DNA from 4 places in the Gottfriedia sp. OAE603 genome. Region 2 is predicted to be linked to each of the others. Evidence: riboswitches for the same ligand, from Rfam matches in the RefSeq annotation. Region 2 holds a riboswitch; each other region holds the start of a gene.
The links. Region 2 has a riboswitch for S-adenosylmethionine ahead of ABID96_RS08005 (trans-sulfuration enzyme family protein). Riboswitches for the same ligand answer to the same signal wherever they lie in the genome.

Region 1: it holds a riboswitch for S-adenosylmethionine, as region 2 does, so the genes downstream of both, ABID96_RS09325 (bifunctional homocysteine S-methyltransferase/methylenetetrahydrofolate reductase) here and ABID96_RS08005 (trans-sulfuration enzyme family protein) in region 2, are expected to answer to the same signal.
Region 3: it holds a riboswitch for S-adenosylmethionine, as region 2 does, so the genes downstream of both, ABID96_RS10140 (LLM class flavin-dependent oxidoreductase) here and ABID96_RS08005 (trans-sulfuration enzyme family protein) in region 2, are expected to answer to the same signal.
Region 4: it holds a riboswitch for S-adenosylmethionine, as region 2 does, so the genes downstream of both, ABID96_RS04150 (Fur-regulated basic protein FbpA) here and ABID96_RS08005 (trans-sulfuration enzyme family protein) in region 2, are expected to answer to the same signal.

The regions. Positions count from the first base shown of each region.
Region 1 covers NZ_JBEUNN010000001.1:1,872,469-1,877,813, forward strand. Annotated here, with positions in the region: gene ABID96_RS09315 (hypothetical protein) at 28-309, shown strand; gene shc (squalene--hopene cyclase) at 336-2,207, shown strand; SAM riboswitch class I at 2,371-2,474, shown strand; gene ABID96_RS09325 (bifunctional homocysteine S-methyltransferase/methylenetetrahydrofolate reductase) at 2,552-4,378, shown strand; gene metH (methionine synthase) at 4,375-5,345, shown strand, end outside.
Region 2 covers NZ_JBEUNN010000001.1:1,623,255-1,628,599, forward strand. Annotated here, with positions in the region: gene ABID96_RS07995 (cyclase) at 1-31, shown strand, start outside; gene ABID96_RS08000 (ATP-dependent DNA helicase) at 226-2,499, shown strand; SAM riboswitch class I at 2,591-2,694, shown strand; gene ABID96_RS08005 (trans-sulfuration enzyme family protein) at 2,904-4,073, shown strand; gene ABID96_RS08010 (trans-sulfuration enzyme family protein) at 4,079-5,212, shown strand.
Region 3 covers NZ_JBEUNN010000001.1:2,025,376-2,030,720, reverse strand. Annotated here, with positions in the region: gene ABID96_RS10145 (ATP-grasp domain-containing protein) at 1-525, opposite strand, end outside; gene ABID96_RS10140 (LLM class flavin-dependent oxidoreductase) at 540-1,589, opposite strand; SAM riboswitch class I at 1,699-1,801, opposite strand; gene ABID96_RS10135 (DUF1398 family protein) at 2,060-2,443, opposite strand; gene ABID96_RS10130 (GrpB family protein) at 2,446-2,964, opposite strand; gene ABID96_RS10125 (flotillin family protein) at 3,101-4,585, opposite strand; gene ABID96_RS10120 (LbetaH domain-containing protein) at 4,925-5,345, opposite strand, start outside.
Region 4 covers NZ_JBEUNN010000001.1:840,113-845,457, forward strand. Annotated here, with positions in the region: gene ABID96_RS04140 (hypothetical protein) at 193-651, opposite strand; gene fumC (class II fumarate hydratase) at 1,094-2,482, shown strand; SAM riboswitch class I at 2,653-2,755, shown strand; SAM riboswitch class I at 2,852-2,953, shown strand; gene ABID96_RS04150 (Fur-regulated basic protein FbpA) at 3,089-3,256, shown strand; gene ABID96_RS04155 (LysR family transcriptional regulator) at 3,471-4,349, shown strand; gene ssuE (NADPH-dependent FMN reductase) at 4,574-5,134, shown strand; gene ABID96_RS04165 (transporter substrate-binding domain-containing protein) at 5,160-5,345, shown strand, end outside.

The DNA of each region.
Region 1 (5,345 bases), 250 kb from region 2:
ATAGATTTGTAATGGAGTGTGATCATTTTGAAGTATTCAATTAGCTTAAACTCGGCATTTAAAGCTTTACTCACTGTAATAGGGGTTAATATATTACTAGTTATCGTTTTATTTTCCTTGGGTTATTTTCTAGATATTCTTCCTGCTTTTACCTTGTTTGGCTATAAAATTATTGTGTTCCCTTTGAGTCTTTTTGTATTTATATTAAGCTTGGTATCTGAAATTAAAGTGAAGAATAAGAGATTGGTTGACATTGAAGGTGAATCTAGTGAAAAGAAAAGTAGGATGGATAAATACCATCATACTTAAATCTTGAAAGATTTGAGGTGAAACTGTTGAACCTCGAGGAAGAAGTTATTCAAAATTTAAATGAGCGCATAAATTTATTAAGAAAAGATCAGAATACAGATGGGTCTTGGGAATATTGTTTTGAAGGGTCGATTATGACAGATTGCTTTATGTTAATTCTTTTAAGTGATTTAGCATTATTAGATAAAGAAAAAGAATTATGTGAAAATATTGCAAAACGTTTGATCAAGTTACAAGAAGAAAATGGCTCATGGAAATTATATGAAGATGAAAAAAATGGGAATCTATCCGCGACTGTTCAAGCATATGCTGCATTATTAGTCTCTAACACATTAGAAAAAGATCATCCTAATATGAAGAAAGCAGAAAAATTTATACTCTCAAATGGTGGGCTGGGAAAAGTACATTTTATGACAAAAATGATTCTAGCGATACATGGATTCATTCAATATCCAACATTCTTTCATTTTCCGATGAGCTATTTTCTGCTCCCAGACAATTTTCCTCTCAGTTTATTTGAACTAAGTAGTTATGCCCGAGTTCATTTAATTCCAATGATTTTATGTATTAATAAACGATTTATTATTAAATCTAATCATCCAATTAATCTAGATCATTTACATGCTACTAAAGAGATCGAGTGGTTTGACGATGAGAGAAATTCATTTTTTCACTTTTTAGTAGAAGAGGGTAAGAAGCTTGCCTCATATCCACTATATTTTCATGATAAAGGATATGAAAAAGCTGAAAAATTTATATTAGAAAGAATTGAAACAAACGGTACATTTTATAGCTACGCTAGTTCAACATATTATATGATATACGCATTACTAGCTCTTGGATATGAAACTAACTCAAATGAAATTCAACAAGCATTAAGTGGTTTAATCTCACTTTCATTTGAAACCGAAGATGGTATTCATATTCAAAATTCTCCCTCACAGGTTTGGGATACAGCGTTACTTTCCTATGCATTACAAGAAGCAGGCGTTTCCCCGACAGATACTTTAATTAAAAAATCCGTTGATTATTTAAATAAAAAACAGCAAATCTTAAAAGGTGATTGGTCGAAGCATGCAAAGAAAATCAGTCCTGGAGGTTGGGGATTTTCAGAAGTAAATTCATTTATTCCAGATAATGATGATACAAGTGCAGCATTAAGGGCATTAACAAGAAGTGCTATCTCAGACTCAACCCAACTTGAAAAATGGCAAAAAGGGATTCAGTTTTTATTGGGCTTACAAAATCATGATGGTGGTTGGGGCGCATTTGAAAAAAATGTAACAAATAAATGGTTAACTTATTTACCAATAGAAAATGCCAAGGATGCCATCATTGACCCATCGACGGCAGATTTAACAGGTCGTGTTTTAGAATTTATTGGAAACTATACAACAATTGATCGAAATGATGAACAAGTTAAAAAGGCGAGCGAGTGGATATTTGAGCACCAAGAAAAAAATGGTAGCTGGTATGGTAGATGGGGAATTTGTTATATTTATGGAACATGGGCTGCTATCACTGGACTACGATCAATCGGAATACCGAAGAATCATGAAGCAATTCAAAAAGCTGCTAAATGGCTTATCAGTGCGCAAAATGATGATGGAGGTTGGGGAGAGTCTGGTTATTCGGCTGTAAAGCAAAGATATGTACCGCTAAAGTATAGTACTCCTAGTCAAACAGCATGGGCTATTGATGCCTTATTAACGATTGTAGATAAAGAAGATAAAGCGATAAAAAGAGGGATTCAATATTTACTGGCTCAAAAAGATAAAACAAAAAAAGAAGTAATGTATCCAACAGGTCTCGGTTTACCAGGTGGTTTTTATATTCATTATCATAGTTATCAACATATATATCCATTACTCGCATTAGCGCATTATGTTCAAAAATAATTTTATTATGTATATAGTTTCAGTTTTTTATCAAATAATATTATTATGTAAACTAAGTGATTCGAAAAATAATAAAATATGTCTATTTTTCAAATTTTCATAAAATATGTTTCTTTAATTGGTTAAGTATAGTAAACTATTCATATTAAAAATAACTGAATATTCCTTATCGAGAGTGGTGGAGGGACTGGCCCTTTGAAACCCGGCAACTTTAGCTTTAGCTAAAAAGTGCTAAATCCAGCATGTTTTTAACATGAGAGATAAGGCGTGGATTGTAGATAACGTCATTCTTTCATTTTAGAAAGAATGGCGTTTTTATTTTTGTATGTAAGGGAAGTGATCAAGTGGGACTGTTGGAAAAATTGAATAATGGAATTGTATTAGGTGATGGAGCTATGGGGACTCTATTATATTCTGGGGGATTACATAGTTGCTTTGAAGAACTAAACATTACTGAACGAGATCGAATTATCCATATTCATGAACAATATATTAATGCTGGTGCGGAGGTCATTCAAACAAATTCATACGGAGCTAATGCTGGGAAATTAAGACAGCATGGATTGGAAAAATTAGTTAAACAAATCAATCAAATGGCCGTCAGAAATGCAAGAGAAGCATCTAAAGGAAAAGCACTCATACTAGGTGGTATTGGTGGTATGAAATACATTGGGTCAACCTTTGCAACACCGTTAGAAAGAGAAATCATGTTGTTAGAGCAGGCATCTGCCTTACTTGAAGAAGGTGTTGATGGAATCATGCTTGAGACCTTTTATGATGAACATGAATTATATGATGCTGTTACCTTACTTAGAGAGCGCACAGACATTCCAATCATTGCACAGGTGACTTTACAAGAAATCGGTGTGATGCAAAGCGGTCAATATATTGAAAAAATCCTCCCTAAATTAGTAGATTTAGGAGCGGATGTAGTCGGAATCAATTGTCATTTAGGTCCACTTCATATGATTGAATCTTTAAATACGGTTGCATTACCGAAAAAGGGATTTTTATCGGCATTTCCAAACTCAGGTCTTCCTTTGTATGAAGAAGGTAAATATGTATATAAATCAAATCCAGAATATTTTGAAGATATGGCAAAACCTTTTATTGAACAAGGCGTTCGTTTAATTGGCGGTTGTTGTGGTACAACACCCGCACACATTGCCGCATTACGCAATAAAATAGATAATTTAAAGCCTGTCACAAAAAAAGAAGTCAACAATCGAATGATTACAATAAAAATACCAAAGCAGCCAGAACAAAAAAATGTAACGCTAGCAGAGAAAGCAAGACAAAGAACTACTATTATTGCTGAGCTGGATCCACCGAAAACTTTACAAACTAGACGATTTTTTGAAGGGGCAAAGGCTTTAAATAACGCAGGAGTAGATGCAATTACATTAGCTGATAACCCGTTAGCTTCACCAAGGATTTCAAATGTAGCCATTGCGTCAATGTTACAACGATTAAATATTCCTGTTCTTACACATTTAACTTGCCGAGATCGAAATATGATTGGTCTTCAATCACATTTAATGGGACTGTCGACTTTAGGTTTAAATGAAGTATTAGCCATTACTGGTGACCCTGCAAGAGTAGGTGACTTCCCTGGTGCCACATCGGTATATGATGTGGCCTCGTTTGAACTTATTCGCATGATCAAAGAAATGAATGAAGGTAGACTATATTCCGGAAAAAGTTTAGGAAACGGTACGAGATTTTCTGTAGCCGCTGCATTTAATCCAAATGTTAGGAAAATGGATGCTGCTATTAAAAGACTAGAAAAGAAGGTTGAAGCGGGTGCAGATTACTTTTTAACCCAGCCTGTCTATGATTTAGAAACAATCGATCGTTTGTATGAATCTACGAGACATATCAATCAGCCAATTTTTATTGGCATCATGCCACTAATTAGTAAAAAGAATGCTGACTTTATTCATTATGAAGTACCAGGAATTACCTTGACAGATGAAGTTAGAAATCGAATTGATATCAATGATCCTTTATTAGCAATAGAAGAAGGTAAAAACATCGCAAAAGAACTTGTAGATTATGCAATTGATAAGTTTAATGGAATCTATTTGATTACTCCATTCTTAAAATATGAAATTACTGAAGAACTAATCCAATACACTAAAACTCGTAAAAAAGAGGAGATTCAATTATGAAAGCATTAGAGGCAGCATTAAAAGAACGTATTCTACTCCTAGATGGAGCAATGGGAACGATGATTCAACAACGAAATTTACAAGCTGAAGATTTTGGTGGTGAAGAACTAGAAGGGTGTAATGAATATTTAGTTGTCACTCGTCCAGATATCATTCAAGAAATCCATGAAGAATATATACTAGCTGGTTCAGATATTATTGAGACAAACACATTTGGAGCTACAAATATCGTTTTATCTGATTACAATTTACAGCATTTAGATATCGAATTAAATGAAAAAGCTGCTAAGATTGCGAAAGCTGCAGTAGAATCTTCTGGGAAAAATGTGTTTATAGCTGGTGCAATGGGCCCAACGACAAAAGCAATTAGTGTCACTGGTGGCGTTACGTTTGAGGAATTAATTACTGCATATTTCCGTCAGGCTATTGGACTATTAAATGGTGGTGTCGACTTATTATTAGTTGAAACATGTCAAGATATGAGAAATGTTAAAGCTGCGTGTATTGGAATTAGTAATGCATTTAAAGAGTTAGATAAAACAATTCCAGTAATGATTTCAGGCACGATCGAACCGATGGGTACAACACTTGCTGGTCAAACAATTGATGCGTTTTATTTAGCGATTGAGCACATTTCGCCAATTTCTATCGGGTTAAACTGTGCAACTGGTCCTGAATTTATGCGAGACCACGTGAGGTCATTATCTGAGTTATCTGAAACTTATGTATCTTGTTATCCTAATGCAGGACTACCTGATGAGGATGGACATTATCATGAGTCACCGGAATCATTAGCATACAAAGTACGTGATTTTGCCGAACAAGGTTGGGTCAATATTTTAGGTGGTTGTTGTGGCACAACACCTGAACACATTAAAGCAATGAAAGAAGCTATTACAGGAATCAAACCTCGTCAATTAAAAAAGAGAACAGATCATGCAGTAAGTGGTTTAGAATCTCTTATTTA
Region 2 (5,345 bases):
AATACAGACCGATGAGAGCTTTGATAAATAAGTAGAATTTAAGATAGAGACTGTCTAAATTTAGCAGTCTTTTTCTTATTCATTTTTAAAAGTCCACTTTTTAAAAAGGTTGTTAATGTTCGGATTTGAAACATTAAACATTATTCCTTCATTCGATTTTATTTATAAAGCGAACATATGATCACTGTTTGTGGTAAAATATAATAAAAAAGGAGTGTACTCAGAATGGAAAATATGATAAAAGTATCTGTACGTTCGCTAGTTGAGTACGCTCATAAAAGCGGAAGTATTGATATAGGGTATCAAAATACTGTTTCATTAGTAGATGGAACAAAAGCACATCAAAAAATTCAAAATTTATATAATGAGTCAGATTTTAAGGAAAGAATGACTTCTGGAACAATTAAATATGAAGATTTAACGTTTCAAATAGAAGGTCGATGTGATGGTCTCTTGTTTAGAAATGAAAAATATATAATAGAAGAAATAAAATCAACTGCAAAAGATCTAAGTTTATATCATGAAAACTCTTATCCCGTTCATTGGGCACAAGCAAAAGTTTATGGTTATCTTATTTGTAAAGAATTAAATCTTGAATATATATCGATCCAGCTAACGTATGTAAATATTCATACTGAAGTGAAAAAGAGGTTTTTATTAGCCTTTTCTCAGCAAGAATTGTACGAGTTCGTTCAAAATGTGTTCAAAATTTATTACCCATTTGCTAAATGGAAATACGATCACATCGAAAAACGGAATGATTCTATAAAAGAATTGAGATTTCCATTTCCATCCTTTAGAAATGGTCAAAGAAAGTTAGCGGGAGCTGTTTATCAATCGATACAAGATGGAAATAATTTATTTGCTGTCGCTCCGACAGGAATTGGAAAAACAGTTTCTACTATTTTTCCAGCAGTGAAAGCAATTGGTGATGCCACAACGAATCGGTTATTTTATTTAACGTCTAAAACAATCACTCGTACAGTTGCAGAAGAAGCATTTGGCCGGATGACAAAACAAGGTTTATGTATGTCATGTACAACACTAACAGCCAAAGATAAAATATGTTTCAAAGAAGAAACAATTTGTGACAAGGATTATTGTGAGTTTGCAAATGGCTATTATGATCGAATTAATGAAGCTGTGTTAGATATTTTATCTAATGAAAAATTGCTAAGTCGAGAGAAGATAGAAGCATATGCAAGAAAACATACAGTTTGTCCTTTTGAATATTCACTAGATTTAACAAATACAGCAGATGCGATTATTTGTGATGTGAATTATATATTTGATCCAAGAGTATCACTTAAAAGATTATTCGATGAACATAAACGAAATTCAGTTTTATTAATAGATGAGGCGCATAATCTTGTTGATCGCGCTAGAGACATGTATTCTTCAAGTTTATATAAGTCAAAGTTTCTTGAATTAAAAAGGCAATATAAAGGAATAAATGTATCACTAGTTGAGAGTGTGAGTATTATCAATCAATCCTTCATTAATCTTCGAAAAAAATGGCAAGATCAAAAAATGCCAGTCTGGGGTAATTTAGATGAAGAATTTGTTGATTTAATAAGGAAGTTTGTAGAGATTGCAGAATTAAGTCTACCAGATGAAGATGATCCTGAACGTAAGCAATTGTTGTTAGATACATATTTTGAATCCCAAAATTTTGTAAAGATTGTTAGTTACTATGATGAAAAATATGTTTCGTATTTAGAAATGTTTAAAAGTGAAGTTCAAATGAAACTATTTTGCATTGATCCATCAACAATTGTAAATGATGTGATCAAAAAATTTCACTCTACAATTTATTTTTCAGCAACGTTAACACCTCTTCAATATTTTCAAGATATGCTTGGTGATATTGAACGTGATTATACAATAAAAATAGACTCACCATTTTCAAAAGAACAGTTAAAGGTTGATGTAAATCCGATTTCAACAAGATTTAATGACCGTTCAAAAACATTAGACCAATTAGTATCATCTATTTATGAGAATATTAGCGCTAAAAAAGGCAATTATTTAGTTTTTTTTCCATCTTATCAGTATTTGAGCCAAAGTGTTGAATTGTTTACTGAGAAGTATGGAGAAGTCGAAATAATTATCCAAGAAAATAGTATGACTGAAGAGGAACGAGAAGATTTTTTACTTAAATTTGATCAAAATAATGCAGAAACACTTGTAGGATTTGCTGTACTTGGTGGAATCTTTTCAGAAGGAATCGACTTAAAAGGTGATCGATTAAATGGAGTAGTAGTTGTTGGTGTAGGCTTACCACAGCTTTGTTTAGAAAGAAATATTTTAAGAGATCATTTTAATGAAGTTGGTAAAAACGGTTATTATTATTCATATGTGTTCCCTGGGCTGAATAAAGTAATGCAAGCTGGTGGACGTGTCATACGTTCTGAAGAAGATGAAGGTACATTATTATTAATCGATGATCGATATCAAAGTATGCTTTATCAAAATTTAATGCCTGACGAATGGAAATAAGTAGGTAATAATGCATTAAAAAATAAAAAATTCAAATAATGATTGATAATTGTCAGATTTATTAATATACTTGTAATTATAAAATTAAATATTCTTATCAAGAGCGGTGGAGGGACTGGCCCGACGAAACCCGGCAACTCTAGTTTTATACTAGAAAGTGCTAAATCCTGCAGGTATAAACCTGGAAGATAAGGACGATATGTTTATTTTGAGACATAACCACTTCTTATTTTTTAGGAAGTGGTTTTTTGTTTTGAATTGTAGAAGGCGTTCGCTCAGCAACGAGAAACATTAGATGAAGATCAAAAAAGGTTGTTTTAAAACCTTTACTGAGATTTTGGCTAATGACCCCTCGAGCTGCTAACGTCTGGAACTAGACAGTTTGATAAATGGAGGATTTCAATATGACAAATACGAATGTGGTTTCAAAATCGAAACAAAAATCAATTGAGACGGTTGCAGTACATGGTAGTAAAGGATATGATCCATTAACAGGTGCAATAAGTTACCCAATTTATCAATCAGCAACATTTAAACATGAGGGACTTCACCAATCAACCGGATATGATTATGCTCGTTTACAAAACCCTACTCGAGAAGAAGTTGAAAACACAGTAGCAAAATTAGAAAATGCAGAGTTTGGAGTAGCATTTTCTACAGGTAATGCTGCTGTCACTGCAGTACTTAGTTTATTTAAAAAAGGCGATCACGTAATTGTTTCTGATGACTTATATGGTGGTACATATCGATTATTTGAAGAAATTTATTCGCCGTATGGGATTGAGCATAATTTTGTTGATACTACGGAAATTGATAATATTCTAGACACTATTAAAGAAAACACAAGAGGTATTTTTATTGAAACACCTTCAAATCCAATGATGAAAGTTACTGATTTAAAACGAGTTGTTGAAATTGCCAAAGAACGAAATATCGTTGTGATCGTTGATAATACTTTTTTAACGCCGTATTTCTTTAGACCAATCGAATTAGGAGCAGATATCGTTGTTCATAGTGGTACGAAATATTTAGGTGGTCATAATGATACTTTAGCGGGATTTGTAGTGACAAACTCGGAGAAAACAAATGAAAGAATTCGCTTTTATCAAAAATCAACAGGCGCTACTTTAGCTCCATTTGATTCATGGCTTATTTTAAGAGGAATTAAAACATTACATGTAAGAATGGAATATTGTCAAAGAAATGCGATTACTCTTGCAGAGTTTCTAGAAAATCACCCAAATGTAACAGACGTATTTTACGTAGGACTTCCAAATCACAAAGGATATTCAATTATAAAAGAACAAGCAAGTGGCTTTGGCGCGATGATCTCGTTTAAAGTGAAAAATGTAAGTATTGTAGAAAAAGTGCTTAGCAGTGTAAAAGTCATAACATTTGCTGAAAGTTTAGGTGGGGTAGAGTCACTGATTACTTACCCACATACACAAACTCATTCAGAAATGCCAGAGGATTTTAAAAGAAAACTTGGTCTAGATGACCATACATTAAGATTGTCTGTTGGTATAGAACATATAGATGATTTACTAATCGATTTAGAGAATGCATTAGGGTGATGAATATGAAATTTGGTACGAAATTAATTCATAATGGTAATGAAGTTGACCCTTATACAGGTGCTTTAAGCATTCCGATTTATCAAGCATCAACTTTCCATCAACCCAATATTGAAAATATAGGTAAATATGATTATGCAAGAAGTGGAAATCCGACGAGAGAAGCTTTAGAAAGTACGATTGCTCAATTAGAAAACGGCGTTAGAGGATTTGCTTTTTCATCAGGAATGGCAGCTATTTCCTCAGTTCTCTCTCTTTTTTCAGCAGGAGATCATATTGTTATTTGTGAAGATGTTTATGGAGGAACGTTTCGTATAGCGACTAAAGTATTCAATCGATTTGGAATTGAATTTACATTTGTTGATGCATCAGAAATTAGTGAAATTGAATCAGCAATCAAGTCAAATACAAAGGGACTGTATTTAGAAACGCCTTCAAACCCATTGCTGAAAATTACTGATTTAAGGGAAGCAATTAAGATTGCGAAAAGAAATGATGTAATTGTAATTGTTGATAATAGTTTTCTGTCACCTTATTTCCAAAAACCTTTAGATTTGGGTGCTGATATCGTCGTTCATAGTGCGACGAAATTTATCGCAGGACATAGCGATGTAATTGGTGGTTTAGCGGTTGTTAAATCTGAAGAGTTGGCAAGAGATTTATACACTATACAAAATTCATTTGGTGCTGTTTTAGGTCCACAGGATTGTTGGTTAACATTAAGAGGTCTGAAAACATTAAAAGTTCGGATGGATGTATATGAACAAACCGCACAGAAATTAGCAAATTGGTTATTAACAAATGAATGTGTTGAAGAGGTATACTATCCAGGTCTGAAAGAACATCCAGGACATGATATACATTTTGAGCAAGCAAGTGGTGGGGGAGCGGTATTGTCATTTACTTTAAAAACAATTGATCAAACAATTCGTTTTTTACAAAAAGTAGAAAATGTCGCAGTAGCAGTGTCTCTTGGTGGCGTAGAAACAATTGTTTCTTATCCTGTGAAGATGTCACATGCAGCAATTCCAAAGGATGTTAGAGAAAGACTTGGTGTGAAGGATACATTAGTTCGTGTTTCAGTTGGTTTAGAGGATGTTGAGGATTTAATTGAAAGTTTCCAAAAAGCATTAAGATAAAGGAAGAAGTATGGAATAAACATTATTCCATACTTTTTTTGATTTATCAAATAACGGATGAAAACGTAATGGAAATTACTAATATATGTAAAAAATTGTATATAAATTATTTATTAACGAATATTTAGTAATG
Region 3 (5,345 bases), 400 kb from region 2:
AATTAGGGTAATGCCATCGACTGGTTCTTCGAAAGTAGTTCCTTCCACATAAGCTTTTAATGCTTCGATATTATGAAATAATTGAACACCTAATCCTTTACCTGCACGATTATGCTTCGTAATAAATGACTGTCCTGCAAAGCTTTCAGCTGCCTTCAAAATGTTTTCTTTTCCGACCGCTGCAATTGTTTTTGGCGTCTTAACACCATACTTGTTTAATTCTAAGTATTGCAAAACCTTACTAACCTCTAGTTTTAATGCATTCGTTCCATTTAACACCGTACGTCCATGAGCTTCAAGCCAAGCTAATACTTGCGCAGTAAATTCAGCCGCAAAACGGTGATCACGTGTGTGTGAAGAAGCACTCATTCTGCTATAAAAAATACCTTCTGGTGGTTCGGTAGATAAATCTAAAGTTCCTTCGTCTAAATGCCACTCTTCATATGGAACACCAAGTTCCTCCAATCTTTTTGTTAAATGGACTGTCCACTCACTATTTTCATGAATTACATATATTTTACTCATTTTACGACCCCTTTCTAGTTCTTTATTAAACTACGTTTTTGTTCAACTAATGGCATAATTTGTTTTGAAAATCGTTCCATTTCCTCAAGTTGAGGAGAAAATTGTAATAATAATAAGTCTAAGCCAGTTTCTTCATATTGTAAAATTCGATTTGCAATTTGATCTGGAGTTCCTACTAAATTTGGGCGTAGACCTCGGTTAGACACCGAGTAATCCTGTAATTGGATTTGTTGCTCTAATTGTGACTTTGTAGTGAAGTCTTTAAAGCCAGCATATCCGCTTGAATCCTTCACCTTTGTGATTTTTTCAAGCTCAGCTTTTGCCTCTTCTTCAGTATCACGGCAAATTACATACGCAGCCATTCCAAAAGAACTGAATGGTACATTATCAGTTTGTTCACGTCGGGCTTTCATATCTGCTATTTTTCGCTCGATCTCTTCAACAGTTCCACCATGCATTACATATGCATCACATTTTTCTGCAATGGTTTGCTTGCCTTTTTCACTTTCACCACCTGCATATAAAATCGGGTTAGGTCTTTGAACAGGCTTTGGAGCAAGCTTCGTGTCTTTCAAGTCGTAAAATTGGCCAGAATAATTAAAGGTTTCTTCTGTCCATAAACCTTTTAGTACATCAATAAACTCTTCGGTCCGAGCATAACGTTCATCATGTTCTGTAAAAATACCACCATATTGACGTGCTTCGTCTGCCCACCAAGCAGATACAACGTTTAATGTAAATCGTCCGTTACTGATTCGATCAATATTTGCTGCCATTTTTGCTGCTACAGCTGGATTATGAAACCCAGGGCGAATCGCCGTCATAATTTCTATTTTTTCCGTCACCGCTGCAAGTGCTGCTGCTGTAGACCAAGCTTCAAGAGAGTCATGCTCTGGTCCCTTAATATCATTTAAATATAATTCAGCTATTAAAGTAGTTGAGTAGCCCCATTTTTCAGCTGATTGAATAACATCTTTTGCATATTCATAAGTTGGCGGCATATTTTCATCGTCTACATTTCGTAACCAGCCTCCAAAAATCGGCAACCAAAAACCATATTTCATCTAGACTCTCTCCCTTATTTTTAACATCACTAAGTTTACCTATCTACTAAGTTGGAATTATACTCAAAATAAAAAACTCTCCTCCAAAGAAGAGAGTTTAAAAACCCTCTTCTCATCTTTCAAGCATTTGCTTGTTGGAATTGGCACAGTATTCATAAGAACCTGCTGCCGAGGCTTCAAAGGGCCAGTCCCTCCACCTCTCTAGATAAGAAGAAAAATATAAATTCAAAACTTTTTTATTAATAAAGTGATAATAGTTTATTTTTTTTTAATTGTCAATTAATTAGTTCTAATGTTAAACTATTTTTTTACTGATGATGATAGCTACTTTAAAACTGTCATTCGTCTATATTCCCTGTTTTAATTAGATTACAATACTCTCAATAATCTGGAGTTTTTCTCCCTTATTAAGATCATATTCACTAAAACACCTCTCCAATTACATTTCTATAATTGGCTTAAGAATTATTTCATATATTTAGCGACTCATCAATTTTTTCTTCACCAATACCGAAATATGTAACCTTTTTCTCAGGAATACAGACACGATAGCTTACAATTCCTGCCTCCGCAATCTCTTTTAAGAATTCTAAAAAAGGTTGTGAAATGTTAGCAATTGCCTCTAATACTTTATTTCTATCAAATTGATTTGAGATCGCTAAGTTTATTTGTGAATCTGTTTTAAATTCTGAATTGACTCTCTTATAAGTAGATTGACCAGTTGCAACGTCTATTTCATATTCGTTTATGCCTCTTTGAGACAATTCATCTAAGAATTGAGGAAAGTCTATTTCACCTTTACTTCGTCTGTGAATTATTTCTTGAAATTCAAATTCTGTTATTTTAGTATTCATCATTATGTCTCCTTTAGTTTTCTAGACTTTTTAACAATGCATTTTATAAATTCATTTTTTCCGTTTGTATATGAAACTCTATCATTTGGATATTTTTCAGCTAATTTTATTTTTAAATGATAGTACTCGTTACGTACATCAGGATGCTTTCTCAAATAATCTCTAAATAAAATATTATTTATCCAAAAGTCACTTTCAAATTCATAGATATGAAGGTGGTGTGTTCCTGCTCTATATTCACCTTTTCTAAAAAAACGCCTTTCGGGAAACTCCTCATGCCAAACGAATTCGTATCCAATTTCAGCAAATGAATTAATAAAGTCTTGGATTGCATTTATATGTTTTACTCCACACATCATATCAATTATGGGTTTTGATCCTAGGTTCTCAATTGAGGTACTTCCAATATGTTCAATTTGAATTAAAGTTTCACCTAAAACATTTCTAATCTTTGTTTCTTCTTTTTTATATTCTAAAGCCCATTGCTGTGAGTAATCCTCAATAATTACTTTTCCATCCATGTTTTGTCCTCATTTTCCTTAAATCTCATCTATTTTACGAACGTATATGTTGTTCAATTTTTTCATTACTAATTTAACACATATAAAAATTACTTCAAAAAAAGAGTAGCCGTTGGCTACTCTATAAAAATAATAGTTATTCGATAGTATTAGTTCCATCAGACTTGCTATTTTCTATACTTTGTTCAGGTAAAACAGTGACAGCGCCTTGATTTTTATAGCCATTCGTCTTGGATGCATATGACTTGATCAATTCAGCTATATCAATACCTGTCATTTCTTTTAATGGCTCTTGCATTTCAACCATTGTTTTTGTAATGCTCTTGCCAAAAGATGGGATCCCTTGACCGTTACCTGAATCGATAATTTTAACCGATTCGATATTATTAAGAGGTTGAGCAATTTTTTCTGCAAAAATAGGGAGCATCTCAATTAACTTTTCTGTGATAATGACCTCACCATGTTTTTCCATCGCTTCAGCTAATAACTTACGTGCTTCAGCTTCTGCTTTACCACGTTCACGAATAACGTCCGCCTCAGCTGAACCTTCTGCTTTACGAATTTTGGCTTTTGCTTCCCCATCAATCTCAGCTTTACGTGCCTCAGCTTCTGCTTTACGAGTTGTTTCATAATATTCTGCATCTGCTTTTGTTTTACGTACTTTACTTTCCTCTTCTTCTAGCCTAACAGCACGTTCACGCTCTAGGAATTTTAGTGATAATTCTTCTTCTTTTACTTCTTTTGCTAGTTTTGCTTTTTCAAGTTCATAAGACTGTTCTGATTTTGCACGAGCACGTTCGGTTTCTTCCATGAAGGCTGCGTCTTTTATATCTTTTTCCTTTTTTGATTCTGCGATTGCAATTTGACGTTTGTATTCTTCTTCTTTTGCCTCTTGATCGGTTTGTGCTTTATGTATACGAGTTTCACGTTCACTATTTGCTTCAGCGATTTCTGCCAATTTACGAACTTCAGCGATTCGTGGTCTACCTAAGTTTTCTAAGTATCCATTCTCCTCATCAGCGTCACGTAAATCTGTTAGACCTAATGATGTAATTTTAAATCCCATTAAATCAAGCTGCTTTTGTGCAACTTCAGATACATCTTGATTAAATTTTTCTCGGTTACTATTAATATCTTCTACCGTCATTTTAGAAAGAATCGCACGTAGATTACTTCCAAGAACTTCAATAATTTCTGCTTCAATTTCTTCTTGTTTCTTACCTAAAAATTGTTCTGCATAGTTTGCGATCCCATTTAAAGTATCCGCTACCTTAACCATTGCTACTGCATCTGCAACAATTGGTACACCACCATTTGTATAGACTCTTGGCGTTGATAACTTTAATTGAAAGGATGTCAGATTAACAGGTGTTGAAGTTTGGAAACGTCTTAAACGGTATCCACCACCTCTAATAATTTTCATTGATCGTCCTTCTTGGTCTGTAAAAATATTCGTTTCTTTCTCAGGATCACCTAATTTCGGACCTGTAATAATTAATGCTTGATTTGATTTTGCCGTTCGGTAACGATATCTGATCCAAAAAAAATAAGCTACACCACCAATTGCAGCTATGATCAGTACGGGAATTAAAAACAAAAGTCCTCCTAAAAAACTTAGCATTGCAATTCCTCCTTCTAAAATTTCCAAAATATTACATTTATTGTATATTCGACATAAATGATTATATCCCTTGTTAAAAAATGTCCGTTTACTTATCCATTTTTGCAAATAAAGTACGCGTTAGTTGATTACAACTTCTGACTTAAGAGATTCTAATTCTATAAGCAACAATCTTTATAAAGAATCTAAAAATAATAAACGGACTACCGAAGTAGCCCATTATTTTTCTATAAAACATGCGTTAAATGTTTAGTAATTTAATAGAAGTATCGATCTAAGATAGATTTCTTACTTAGTTATGGTTATATGCCATTCCACAAGAGCAACGATTTCTTCCAATTAGCAAGTGATAAGATGCGGGTAATTCCTGATTGACTTGTTGAACTGCAATAGCAAATTCATTACTATCACTAGGTACCTGAGATAGTGCGTCAGCTTTTTCTTGAGAATCAATAACTGTTCCAGGTGGCACAAATGTATTTGCAGGAATTGTGACACCGTTGTTACTACCGCATTGTAGGATATAAATGCTCCACTTCCGACAATCGCGGTATATACAATTGCATTAAAACCAACAAATACTTTGTCAGCGATATAACATGGACCATGAATAAGAGCTCCATGGGCTATGCTCACTTCATTACCAATGAAGATTGAAAATTTTCTTCCTTCAACTGAAATTTTTTTATTTGCTAAACCATGCAGAATGACTCGATCCTGGATATTTGTGTGAGAACCTATATAAAAAGGTGTTCCTTCA
Region 4 (5,345 bases), 780 kb from region 2:
CACCTTTTAAGAGGTGGTTTCATTGTGTAGTTAAAGTCTAATATACTCATTATTCATAATGTTATAGTTCTCTAACATCATTCTATTTATTAGGAGCCAGCTTCTAGTCGTTTCATATTTGTAGTAATCAAGAAATGTTTGTTTTTCTTTTTTTTCATTATTCGTTGCCTTCTTAAATCACTACAATATTCTCTACATACTATATTCCTTTAAAGTAATATGAAAGATTTTACGTTCAACCCTACCTTTATGCCCGATAATCCTGTACCAGTTTTGTCCAATATAAAAAGGCGTTGAAATCATTTTTTCTATATAATCGGAAATCATTTCAATTGGTTCATGAATTTCATTTTTACAAGACAAAGCAATGACAAAATAAGAGTTATCATTCTCTAACTCAAGTAACCTAAGATGATAATGACCAATCTGTTTTTCATTAAACTCTTTTAATACTTTCAAAATGCTTTTCTGTATATCTATTTCATAATCTTTTGCTTCTTTCCAGTTTGATATAAGGGAGTCATTAAGAGAAAGGGTCAGAATATAATAAGAGGCATAATCCTTAGGGTTAAACTCTTCATTTTCAACTTTTTGTCGATCTTGAGGTGGAACAACAAATTCTTTATAGTTTGCAAAAAAGTTTTCACTCATGTTTATACCTACTTTCTTATGAAATACCCCAAAAAGAAGAAGCTTAAAATGTATGTTCACTAACATCAAATTTAGTAGTTTTTCTCGAATAAGGAAGCAACTATCTTAATGAAAATAAATCTATTTTAACTACTTCTTCACCAAACTCCCACTATCGTATTCGGAGCTGATCATTTTTTGAATATGGAGCCTATTTAATAGTTTTACCTTTTCACGTCAAAATTACACATAGTTAATCATGTCCAAAATCTCTAAAAAAATTCTCATGTAAGTTTTTTGCTGAGAATTTATTTCACTAAAGGTATTCAACTCCTACTTTAATAATATTTATTTATTAAATGCAGAATAATAGTATGTGAAAAAAGGCAACTAAGATGGTGTTTCCATTGTAGCTTCATGATTGGTTTGATTCGTCATCGTAAGTTCGTCAGGAGGTCAGAAATTGAAGTATAGAATTGAGAAAGATTCAATTGGTGAGATTAACGTTCCAGCAGATAAATTATGGGGAGCACAGACACAGCGAAGCTTTCAAAACTTTAAAATAGGTACTGAGAGAATGCCAGTTCAATTAATACATGCATTAGCAATCATAAAAAAGTGTGCAGCATTGGTAAATAAAGAGCTAGGTAAATTGGATAATGAAAAAGCAGATGCAATAATTGAAGCTGTAAATGAAATTCTAAGTGGAAAACTAGATGAACATTTTCCTCTTGTAGTTTGGCAAACTGGTAGCGGTACGCAAACAAATATGAATGTAAATGAAGTAATCGCACATAGAGGAAATCAAATACTTGAAGCACTTGGAAGTAAAAAGAGCATTCATCCAAATGATGATGTGAATAAGTCACAAAGCTCGAATGATACATTTCCAACTGCAATGCATATAGCAGCTATCATTGAATTAAATAAACAATTACTTCCTGCTTTAAATGAACTGAAAAATACTTTTTTGCAAAAGGCAGATCAATATCAGCATATTATTAAAATAGGTCGAACGCATTTACAAGATGCAACGCCTTTAACTTTAGGGCAAGAAATTAGTGGATGGCATCGTATGCTTGAGAAAAATGAGCAAATGATATTGGGCAGTATGAAATTTATGAACGAACTTGCTATTGGTGGAACTGCGGTAGGAACTGGCCTAAATGCACATCCCATGTTTGGTGAGCTGGTTGCAAAAGAAATTAGTTTGTTTACTGGATATGAATTTACATCAGCAAAGAATAAATTTCATGCATTAACAAGCCATGATGAAATGGTCTATACTCATGGTGCGCTCAAAGCACTGGCTACTGATCTAATGAAAATTGCGAATGATGTAAGGTGGATGGCGAGTGGACCAAGAAGTGGAATTGGTGAAATAATGATCCCTTCAAATGAGCCAGGAAGTTCAATCATGCCAGGTAAAGTAAATCCAACACAATCTGAAGCAATGACTATGGTCGTAACTCAAATCGTAGGAAATGATATGACGATCGCATTTGCTGCGAGTCAAGGAAACTTCGAATTGAATGTGTTTAAACCAGTTATTATTTATAATTTTCTTCAGTCGATTAGACTGCTAGCAGATGTGATGAACTCATTTAACGAGCATTGTGCGAACGGGTTAGAAGCAAATATAGAAGTCATAAAAAGTCATTTAAATAATTCACTTATGCTAGTAACTGCACTAAATCCTCACATCGGCTATGAAAAAGCAGCTAGTATTGCCAAATTAGCTTATGAAGAAGGTACGACCCTAAAAGAAGCAGCCTTAAAAACAGGATTTCTTACAGAAGAGGATTTTGACCGGATTGTTAAACCAGAAAAAATGACTAAACCAAAAGAATAAGTTACTTAGACTTTATGGAAATGAAAAGACTTGTAGTAGATAATAAATCTTTAAAATACAGCGTTATAAATAACTGAAAAATCTAACATTTATAAAATGGGTTGACTCAATTTTTTAAATCGGTTAATCTTGGTTCAATCAGTCGGAAATTATATAAATACATAAAAATAATCTTATCCAGAGAGGTGGAGGGAATTGGCCCTATGATACCTCAGCAACAGGTTCTTTTGAACACTGTGCTAATTCCATCAGGTAATACCTGAAAGATAAGAAGAGATGATATTTAATCTAGTCCTCTTCTATCTTAGAAGAGGATTTTTTTTATTAAGTGTTTTAGAGATGTAATGCTTGCATAATAAAATAAATAATATTTTATCCAAAAGAGGTGCAGGGACTGGCCCAAGGATACCTCGGCAACGGGTTCTTTATCATACCTTGCCAATTCCAGGGGATATCCCTTATTGAGAGGGTTTTTAATATGTTGTTTAAAGGAGGCAGATGGATTTTTATAATAATAATACCAAGTATTCTTATAAGAAAAGTAAAGTTTTGTAAAGAGAATAGATAAAAATATTTGTGTTGTAAGGAGGATTTAAATTGGAAAATATGTTAAGAAAATTGGTTGAAACTCGAAAGAATGATCTAATCAACAAGTTGATCAAAGTTGGAGTTTATAAAATAGAATCATCTCATTTATTTGAAATTACGCTATCAGAGTTAGAAGAAGAATATACTCGAGTAATGAATGAAAAAAAGCACAATAGAGTTCATTAATTATATGGCTCTGTTCATACAGTTGAAATAAGATTTCTAGAGAACGCCCCATCAAGCCGGCGTGTCTTCTAGCAGAGTTTTTAGGATCGTCTAAAAAAATGTAAGTTTTTATTTGAATAGGAATTAGTGCGACATTAACCAAAAAAATATGAATAAAATAACGGTATTAAATGTTATATCAATGATATGAAAATATGTTTGGGATGTGATGAAAATGAATATCGAAAATATTGAAGCGTTTATTTACGTGATTCACTATGGGAGTTTTAATAAAGCAGCAGATTCTTTATTTTTATCACAGCCAACTGTTACTGCTAGAATTCAATCATTAGAAAGAGAATTAAACTGCAAGCTTTTTCATCGAACTGGAAAACAAGTGATGATCACAGAAGAGGGAAAACGTTTTTTACCTTATGCACAACAAGTCGTGCAAATTTATGAAAAGGGTAAGATGCATATAAATCAAAAAAAATCGCAAACAAATGAATTAAAGATAGGGTGTACAGTTTCTGTTTCAAACTATGTCATTTCCGAGATTATTCCTAAACTCTCAGTCATGAATGATGAGGTACATTATAAAATGATTACGGGTAGTACAGATGAATTGGTGAAGAAGACATTAAATAATGAAATTGATATTGCATTTGTAAGGAAGATTAGTCATCCTAGTTTACAATCTATTAAATTATTTGAGGATCCTATTACTTTATATGTTTATGAGGACCATCCTTTTATTTCTAAACAATCTATCAGCATCCAAGACATTGCTAAGGAGAATCTTATTTTCTTTGAGTGTGGTTCTTTAGATTGGCTTAGAATTCATCGTTTGTTTGAAAATCTAGAATCCCCACCTAATATAAAAATACATACAGATAGTTCAGAAATGGCCAAAAAGCTAATACTAGAGAAATTTGGAATTGCCTTCTTGCCTAGTATTAGTGTTAAGAAGGAAGTGAAAGACGGGTTATTATACCCTATCCATATTGAAGAAACGAAGGGGATTTATTTACAGACTAATATCTTTTGTAATCGAGGAGAGTATTCCGAATTAGTAAATGAAATAGTTAAATTAAGTAAAGAGTTGGTAAAATAGCCAACTCTTTTTTTGATTATTCTCATATAGATCAAGCAAATTTTTTTAAAGATAGTAAAAAATTACATAGGCTAATTCAAATATTCAATAATTGTATAGAAAAGTTCTATTAGAAATTAGATTGACGAAATTTTCAGTCAATGATAAAGTTGGTAACAATTAATTCCTAGTTAACCAATAAGAAATATAGGTATTAACTGATTTTCATAGAGGAGGTAGATACTTTGAAGGATATTGTTATTATTTCATCAAGTTCATCAACAAAATCCAGATTAAACGGCATCGTTCAATATGTACAGAGGAAATGGGAATATGAGGGATTGAATGTATGCCAAGTTAACATAAGGGAGTTACCAGCAGAGTCTTTAATAAATAGTGACTTTCTAGATGCAGAAATAAAAGAAGCACTAAATAAAATCGAAAATTCCATTGGAATCGTGATTGCTGGTCCCGTTTATAAAGCATCATATTCCGGTGTATTAAAAACATTTTTAGATTTGATACCTCAAAATGGATTAAAAAACAAAGTCATTTTACCTGTATTTATTGGTGGTACGATCGCTCATTTATTGAGCCTAGAGTATGCACTAAAGCCAGTTCTCTCAGTTCTTGGAGGAAAACATTTTGTAACAGGTGTTTATGCGATTGATGATTGGATAAAAAGAGAAGACAATAATGAGTTTATTTTATCAGATGAATTAACAGAAAGGTTGAACATAGCCATGGAAGAATTTTCAGAAGAGTTAATTTGGCAAGCGCTAAGACCACAAGGAACAAAACTTTAAAAAAATGAGAAATGAGGAAATGAAGATGAAGAAATTTGCGATTACATTTGCAATACTAATTGTTTTAGTCCTAATTATTGCTGGGGTGCTAAGAAATAATAAAGACAAAGAAAGTGCAGAGGCCTCAGGTACAAAAGCTAAAGTACAAAATATTGTTGTTGGTACGGGTACACAATTTCCAAATGTATGCTTTATCGACAAAGATGGAAAT